2 regions of the Mesorhizobium sp. ANAO-SY3R2 genome follow, and region 2 is predicted to be linked to the other one. Evidence: riboswitches for the same ligand, from Rfam matches in the RefSeq annotation. Region 2 holds a riboswitch; the other holds the start of a gene.
The links. Region 2 has a riboswitch for cobalamin ahead of bluB (5,6-dimethylbenzimidazole synthase). Riboswitches for the same ligand answer to the same signal wherever they lie in the genome.

Region 1 (4,347 bases), 690 kb from region 2:
CACGGCGATGACACCGTCGACGGTGACGCGGCTCTTGACGGACGGCCATTGGAAGGCCTGGACCAGCGGCTTGGGCAGTGCGAGGCCGGAGGTCTCGATCAGGATGTGGTCGACGCGCGGCGTGCGTGCCAGGATCTGGTCGAGCGCGGGCACGAAATCATCAGCCACGGTGCAGCAGATGCAGCCATTGGCCAGTTCTACGATGTTTTCTTCTGGACAGGTGTCGATGCCGCAACCCTTCAGGATTTCGCCGTCGATGCCGACATCGCCGAACTCGTTGACGATGATGGCGAGGCGCTTGCCCTTCGAATTTTCGAGCAGGTTGCGGATCAGCGTCGTCTTGCCGGCGCCGAGAAAGCCGGTGACGACGGTGCAGGGAACGCGTTCGACGGAGGCGGTCATTTGTTTTCCTTGATGAGTGCAAGTGGGGGGATGCGCGCGATGAGGCCGCGCTTGAGACTGTCGGGACGGCCGCGCCACGGGATCAGGCCATCGGTCGAGGTGGAAAAGAGTTTTGCCCCGGTGACGAGGTCTTCGCCCGATGTGACCCTGAGATCGCCGAAGACGTAGCTCCACGAACCATTGCGAATGAGGGCCGCACTCAGGCGGCGCTTGCAATTGCCGAGACACTCGACGCTGCGCACGGCGATATTTTCGCCGCTGGCCGCAAGCCTGGCATCTTCGGCCAGTCGGGTGCCGGCGCGGGGATGCGCATCCGAGCCGGTTTCGTCGCGGCAGGACGAGCAGACGAGAATCGTCACCGCAGCTGCGCGCGTGTCGGCGTCACCGCTGGATGCGTCCCCAATTTCGACCGAGGGATTGTCGTCGAGTTCCAAAATACCAGGCTCCTTGCCTGGGACACCCGCCAGGCGATCGGATCAATGTTGCAGACGGCAGGTCTCCTGGCTCGCGAGTCGTCGCCTTCGCACCGCCTTCCCGGGAGTACATCCCAGTGGTTACCGGCCTTGGCTCGTCGCTTACAGTTGCGGGGACAGCCGCGGATTTGACGCCAAAGCGCCGCACCGCATTCCCTCTTAGCCTCCGCCGTTGCGGGCGAAGGACCGTCTGATGGCGATTTAGGCTTTCGTGAGGGGAGGAGTCAACGCAAGCGAGCGACCCGCAATGTCGCGAAGCGCCGGCCCGAGGTCGCCGGCTGGCGTTACCTCAATGCGTTCGAGGCCGAGCCAGGCGCGCATCTGCTCCAGTTCTTCATGGAGTTCGGCAGCCGTTTCCGATGGGGCGCAGGGCTCTGAATAGGCGGCATGGACGCGCAGGACGCCTGCCGGCCGGTCGGCCTTGAGGTCGATACGGGCGACGATGCGCTCGCCGAGCAGGAACGGCAGCACATAATAGCCGTACTGGCGCTTTTCCGCCGGCGTGTAGATTTCGATGCGATAGCGGAAGCCGAACAGGCTTTCGGCGCGGGAACGTTCGAAGACCAGCGGATCGAATGGCGCGAGTAGCGCGCGTGCCTGCACCTTGCGCGGAATGCGCGCCTCGGCATGCAGATAGGCCTGCCTGTCCCAGCCCTCGACGCGCACGGGAATCAGTTCGCTCGAATCGACCAGTTCTTCGATGCGGCCTTTCATGTCGGCTGGGGACAGGCGGAAGTAATCGCGCAAACAGGCGGCGGTCGCCACGCCATGGGCGCGGGCGGAGATTCGCAGCAGTTCGCGCTGGGCATCGGCCGGGGCAGGAACGGGGCGATCATATATGGCCGCCGGCAGCACGCGCTCGGGCAGATCATAGAGCCGCTCGAAGCCGCGGCGCGAATGGGTGGTGATGCGGCCGGCCCAGAACAGCCATTCGAAGGCGTGTTTTTCGCGGCTCCAGCCCCACCAGCCGCCGGAGCCTTTCGCTCCTTCTATGTCGGACGCGGCGATCGGCCCGCGATCGACGACCTGGCGAAAAATCTCGTCGATATAGGTTTTGTTGTCGCGGCCGAATTTGGTCAGGCCGCCATACATGCCGTCGTGATTGGCGGCGCGTTCCATGCGCCAGCGCATCAGAGGCCAGGTGTCGAGCGGCAGCAGCGAGGCTTCATGCGCCCAGTATTCGAATGTCAGGCGCTTGCGCGACTGCATCGCCTCGTCGAGCAGCGCCATGGGGTAGGGCCCGAGGCGCGAATAAAGCGGCATGTAGTGTGCGCGGACCACGGCACTGACCGAGTCGATCTGGAACAGGCCGGTTCGGTCGAGCACGCGCTGCAGGTGCCGTCGGGTGATGGCACCCGAAGGGCGTGGGTCGGCAAAACCCTGGGCCGCCAAAGCAACGCGGCGGGCGGCGGAAAGCGAGAGTTTTTCCTTCATTGCGGCAAGCTATCGCAGTCTCAAGGTGGATGACGCAAGGGCAGTGGAATCAGTTCTTGCTGCAGATGCTAGCAGGACCGCGGTCCAGGACTTGTCAGGAGTGTAAAGTGGAGTAAAAATAGAAAGAAATAAAACGCGAGTCATCCACGCAGGATTTTGGTCCAGCGGTGCGCTTTGCCACCTTTCGGACAAGGTTGGGCTTGCTTCGCCCGACCGCCTGCGCTAACCGTCGCCGCGTTGCAGCACGACCGTTCGTCCGAGGCGACGATCTTGCGTCGCGCTTCCGGAAACGGACCCCGTGCTGTAATTCTGGGTGGATTGGCCACCAACGGAATTCGCAGCATGAACGCTCTCTTGAGTTCGTATCTGCCCATCGTGATTTTCATCGGTGTGGCGCTCGTGGTTGGCATAGCCCTTATCGTGGCGCCCTTCCTGGTTGCCTACCGCAGTCCGGATCCGGAAAAGCTGTCTGCCTACGAGTGCGGCTTCAACTCGTTCGACGATGCCCGCATGAAGTTCGACATCCGCTTCTACCTGGTGTCCATCCTGTTCATCATCTTCGACCTCGAAGTTGCCTTCCTGTTCCCGTGGGCTGTGTCCTTCGGCGAGATCGGCATGCTCGGCTTCTGGTCGATGATGGTCTTCCTGGCCGTGCTGACCATCGGCTTTATCTATGAGTGGAAAAAGGGAGCGCTGGAATGGGATTGAACGACGCCTCCGGCACCCTGATCGCACCGAAGCCGAAAGGCATCATCGATCCGAACACCGGCAAGCCCATCGGTTCTGACGACGCCTTCTTCGGCGAGATCAACAACGAGTTGGCCGACAAGGGCTTTCTCGTTACCTCGTCCGAGGCGCTCATCACCTGGGCCCGTACCGGTTCGCTGATGTACATGACCTTCGGTCTGGCTTGCTGCGCGGTCGAGATGATTCACTCGGCCATGCCGCGCTATGACAGCGAGCGGTTCGGCATCGCACCGCGCGCTTCACCGCGCCAGTCCGACATCATGATCGTTGCCGGCACCCTGACCAACAAGATGGCTCCCGCACTGCGCAAGGTCTACGACCAGATGCCGGAGCCTCGTTACGTCATCTCCATGGGCTCGTGCGCCAATGGCGGCGGCTACTATCACTATTCCTATTCCGTGGTGCGCGGCTGCGACCGGGTCGTGCCTGTCGACATCTATGTTCCCGGTTGCCCTCCCTCGGCTGAGGCGCTTCTCTACGGCATTCTCCTGCTGCAGAAAAAGATCCGCCGCACCGGCACCATCGAGCGGTGATCCCAGATGAGTGAAGCCCTGAACGACCTTGCCGCTTACATTGCGGAAAAGCTCGATGCCGACATCGAAGAAAGCGTCATCGTCTATGGCGAGTTGACGCTGACGGTGAAGGCTGCCGACATCGTCGATGTGCTGACTTTCCTGCGCGACGACGTGCAGTGCCAGTTCGTTTCCTTCATTGATGTGGCTGGTGTCGACTATCCGCAGCGCCGCAAGCGCTTCGATGTCGTCTATCATCTCTTGTCGCCGCGCCAGAACCTCCGCATTCGCATCAAGATCAGCACGGATGAAGACACTCCGGTGCCGTCGGTGACTTCGGTTTATCCGGGCGCCGACTGGTTCGAGCGCGAAGCCTATGACATGTACGGCATCCTGTTCTCCGGCCATCCGGACCTGCGTCGCCTGCTGACGGACTACGGCTTCGAAGGCCATCCGCTGCGCAAGGACTTCCCGCTCACCGGCTTCGTCGAGGTTCGCTACGACGACGAGCAGAAGCGCGTCGTCTACGAGCCGGTCGAGCTCAAGCAGGAATTCCGCAATTTCGACTTTTTGTCTCCCTGGGAAGGCACCGAATACGTGCTTCCGGGCGACGAAAAAGCCAAGACGAATTGAGGCGCCGAAATGGCTGAAACCTCCGTCCGCAATTTCAACATCAACTTCGGCCCGCAGCATCCGGCGGCGCACGGCGTGCTGCGCCTGGTGCTCGAGCTGGATGGCGAAGTCGTCGACCGCGTCGATCCGCATATCGGCCTGCTGCA
Region 2 (4,347 bases):
CCGCGAGGCGGGCATCGAGCATTTCATCTTCGTCACCGGTCGCAACAAGGCGGTCATCGAAGACCATTTCGACGTCCAGTTCGAACTCTACGATACGCTGGCACAGCGCGGTAAAAGCGAGCAGCTCGAACGCCTGCAGAAGTTGCAGCCGGCGCCGGGCCAGACCTCGTTCACCCGCCAGCAGGTGCCGCTCGGCCTTGGCCATGCGGTGTGGTGCGCGCGCGAACTGGTAGGCGACGAGCCCTTCGCGCTGCTTCTGCCCGACATGATCATGCAGTCGGAAAAGAGCTGCATGCGTGAAATGGTCGAGCTTTACGCCGAGACCGGCAACAACATCGTCGCCGTGCAGGAGTGCGATCCGGCCGAGGCGCACAAATATGGCATCGTCGGCAAGGGCAGGGCGGTTCACACCGGCTTCGAGATCGAAGGCATGGTGGAGAAGCCGAAGCCCGGCACCGCGCCGTCGAACTTGTATATCAATGGCCGCTACATCCTGCAGCCGGAGATTTTCGACCTACTGGCCAAGCAGGAGCGCGGCGCGGGCGACGAGATCCAGCTCACCGACGCGATGCTGAAGCTCGAGAAGACCCAGCACTTCTACGGCTACCACTATCGCGGCCGGACCTTCGACTGCGGCTCGCCGGAAGGCTTCGTCGAGGCAAATGTCGCTTTCGCGCTGTCGCGCACCGATCTCAATGCGCATATGGCAGACGTGATCGAAGGCCTGTTGCGCGAGACGAAGGCCCGCCGCTAACCGATTGCCATGTCGCCCGCGCGCCGGTTTTGGACGCGCGGGGGGTGGCATCGTGCCCTGCCGGCCTCTAAAGACGGTCCGCTAGGTGCCCGCAGCAATGCGGGAGAATCGGGAACACGGTGAAAATCCGTGGCGTGCCCAACGCTGTATGAGGGACCGCATCGGCAAGTGCCACTGTTCGCAGGAGCGGGAAGGTGCTGTTGCGGGTTGAACTCGAGCCAGAAGACCGGCCTGGCAGAAATGGTCCACCGCATGGTCAGGCGGGCGGACGCCGTTTCTATCGCAAGGGGACACGCGATGCCGGCCACCAACAATCATGCAAGCCGTGGGTCATTCGACGCTGCGGCCCAGGACGCCGTCTACCGGGCAATCTTCACACGCCGCGACGTGCGCAGCCATTTCCTGCCCGATCCGCTCGACGACGAAGTGCTGGCGCGGCTGCTGCTTGCCGCCCATCACGCGCCTTCGGTCGGCTTCATGCAGCCATGGAATTTCATCGTCATCCGCGATCTGGCGCGTCGGCAACAGGTCCGCGACCTGTTCTTTGACGCTCGCCGGCAGGAGGTCGAGCATATCGGCGCGGATCGACAGGCGCTCTATCGCAAGCTCAAGCTCGAAGGCATCTGCGAAAGCCCGCTCAACCTTGTTGTCACCTGCGACCGCAGCCGCTCGGAAAACTCGCCGCTCGGTCGCTGGCACAACCCGGAGATGGACCTCTACAGCACCGTCTGTGCGGTGCAGAATTTCTGGCTGGCGGCGCGTGCCGAAGGCGTCGGCGTTGGCTGGGTCAGCATCATCGACCGGGAGGCGCTGAAGCAATTGCTCGCCATTCCCGATCACGCCGTACCGGTCGCCTATCTCTGCGTCGGGCGCGTATCCGAGTTCGCGCCAAAGCCTGATCTCGAGCGGCACGGCTGGGGTAGCAGGCTGCCGCTGGCAGATCTCATCATGAGCGAGGTCTTTGCCGGGGTGGGGGAGGAGCCTCTCAAGCGCATCGCCGCCGGCATGGCGCCATCAGCGGTTTAGCGCTGCACATTCACGCCGAGGAAGATGCTGTTGGTCGTGCTGTCGCGGCCGGGCAGCGTGCTGTTCATCGTTTCGTGGCGCAGCCGGCCGGTAAGCCCTGCATAGCGGCTGAGCCACCAGGTCAGGCCGGCTTCGGCGGTCAGGCCCAATTCGTGGTCGCCGGTGCCGGGATAATCACGCCAGCCTAGGCCCACCGTCGCCAGGCCGGTCAGGTCGGCGCGCATCTGGCGCTCGACGCCGAGGCGGCCGGCATAGAGCACCGAGCCGCTTTCGCCTGGTGTCGTCGAACCCTCGACACCAGTGGTGCCATTGAGGCGGACGATGGTGCCGCGCAGGGGTGACCATCTGAGGTCGGCGGCAACGGTCGCCGCGGAGACGGTGTTCAGGCGGTCGTCGTCGAAATTCTCCGACATCCAGCCGGCAGAAAGCTCGCCGCCGAATTTCTCCCCCATGTCGAGCTCGACGCCGGCGCGGACGCCCACCACGTTCGAAGAGCGTTCGAACCCGGCGGTGTCGAACGTCTGGTCGTAGATGCGGCGGCCATATTCGACCTCGCCAAATGGTGTTATGGCCGGCGACAGCTCGTAGCCCAAGCGGAACGTCCCGGCATAGAGCGTGGAGTTGCGGTCCTTCTGCGACAGCGTGGCGCCGCCGGGCAGGTCGGCGTTGCCGTAAATCTCGCTGGTGGCTTCGCCGGCCAGGCCGAGGCGAAGATTGCCGATATCTTTTTCCAGCCCCAGTGCGGCGTCGATGGTCTGCAGTGTCGCGCGCTCGGCCGGGCCGGCGATGACGACGGGCGAAGTCGCCGATTCCGGGCTGACAGTGTAGGCGAGCCCGCCGGTGGCACGGAGATCGTCGGCAAACTCCAGCTCCAGGGCGCCGTCGATGCCGCCGGCTAGATCCTTCACCTCCTGGCCGGACAGCGTTCTGCGGAAGCCGCCATAGGCATTGATGGTCGCCGAATGGGTCTCCCAGTCGGACGCCGCATTCAGCCGCACAGTGGTTTCCGACAGCACGGCTGACTGACCGTTGGCGCTCGAATTGGCGTTGGAGGTCGCGACGATGCCCTGTTCCAGGCCCGACCTGAGCACGAAGCTGCCCAGGCGGATGCCGACGGCCTCGAACGGGTTTTCGTCAGGCTGTCGCTGGCGCGCCTCGATGGCGCCTTGGCGCACCGATTCCGGACCCTGCCCGCCCTGAAGCTCGGAATCGACCGGGCCCTGGCGAACGACGGCGGTCATGATGTCGTCCGTTTCGACCGGGTTGGCTGGCCGCGCGGCCGCTGCCCCGGGCGGCGACATCAGCCGCAGGCGCGCCTCTTCCGCACGCTGGCGTGCGGTTGTCGCCGGGCGAATCGGTGCGGCTGGTGTGTCAAAATTGCTCTCCGCGCCCGGCGGTTCGCTGAACAGGGTGCTCGAATTTCCTGGCTGGTCGGGAACTGCGCCAGCGCTCACTGGCTGGTAGGTCGCCGGCGGATTTTGGCTGCCCGCTTCTGCCGCTTCGGCCTCCGCAGCGCGCCTTTCCCGCAACATTTGTCCGAGCAGCAGATGGCTCACCGCGCTTTCGGTGACCGTACCGCGCAGGCCGGCTTCCTGGGCGTGCAAAAATGCGGCACAGGACAGTGTCGCCGCGCTTGCCGTTGCCAGCAACACGCAGATTCGCGCACCTCTCCAGTGTCCATTTCGCTTCGGCCAGACCCGCGCCATCGTCACCACTGCTTCGCCGGCGCTTGGGCGCCGCACTTACCAACTGGTAAATGGCCGTGGTTAACGGAGCGTTTCCGGCACCGGCCGGGGCCCGATGCCGGGTCGATAATGATGGACAGAAATCGTCCGAAACGCTAACGCATGCGCCATGCACGCTGGATCTCTGAAAAAAGAGCCGGACCGGCAGGCGTCGATCGCCTCCGCGCTCCGCACCGTCACCACCGAGCAGGTCGGGGTCGCCGCCCTCGTGGCCGCGCTCGAAGGCCCATTGGCCGATCCCTTCGCCGAAGCGGTATCGATTCTCGCCCAGATCAAGGGGCGCGCCATCATTACCGGCGTCGGCAAGAGCGGCCATATCGGCAAGAAGGTGGCAGCCACCCTCGCGTCGACAGGAACGCCGTCCTATTTCGTCCATCCGGCCGAAGCCATCCATGGCGACCTCGGCATGATCACCAGCGACGACGCCATCGTCGCCATCTCATGGTCTGGCGAGACGGCCGAGCTCAAGGGCATCGTCGGTTATTCGCGCCGCTTCTCGATCCCGCTGATCGCCATCACATCTGGCGAGACCTCGGCGCTGGCGCGCCAGTCGGATGCTGTCCTGTTGCTGCCGCGCACGCCTGAGGCTTGCCCGCACGGGCTCGCGCCAACCACCTCGACCCTGCTGCAGCTGGTCATGGGTGACGCGTTGGCAGTGGCGCTGCTCGAGGCGCGCGGCTTCACCGCCGATCACTTCCGCACCTTCCACCCCGGCGGCCAGCTCGGCGCAAGCCTGATGCCGATCGGCGAACTGATGCACAGCGGCGACAAGATGCCGGTGGTCGCCATCGGCACCAAGATGCCCGAGGCGGTCCGGACGCT

Region 1: linked by a shared signal. The riboswitch ahead of ABSY17_RS11100 (DUF1636 family protein) and the one ahead of bluB (5,6-dimethylbenzimidazole synthase) in region 2 are both predicted to bind cobalamin.

Annotation. Positions count from the first base shown of each region.
Region 1 covers NZ_CP159955.1:1,314,922-1,319,268, forward strand. The annotation lists gene cobW (cobalamin biosynthesis protein CobW) at 1-402, opposite strand, end outside; gene ABSY17_RS11100 (DUF1636 family protein) at 399-836, opposite strand; cobalamin riboswitch at 875-1,081, opposite strand; gene ABSY17_RS11105 (winged helix-turn-helix domain-containing protein) at 1,077-2,309, opposite strand; gene ABSY17_RS11110 (NADH-quinone oxidoreductase subunit A) at 2,652-3,017, shown strand; gene ABSY17_RS11115 (NuoB/complex I 20 kDa subunit family protein) at 3,008-3,589, shown strand; gene ABSY17_RS11120 (NADH-quinone oxidoreductase subunit C) at 3,596-4,201, shown strand; gene ABSY17_RS11125 (NADH-quinone oxidoreductase subunit D) at 4,211-4,347, shown strand, end outside.
Region 2 covers NZ_CP159955.1:620,971-625,317, forward strand. The annotation lists gene galU (UTP--glucose-1-phosphate uridylyltransferase GalU) at 1-754, shown strand, start outside; cobalamin riboswitch at 821-1,004, shown strand; gene bluB (5,6-dimethylbenzimidazole synthase) at 1,052-1,780, shown strand; gene ABSY17_RS07765 (outer membrane beta-barrel protein) at 1,777-3,432, opposite strand; gene ABSY17_RS07770 (SIS domain-containing protein) at 3,635-4,347, shown strand, end outside.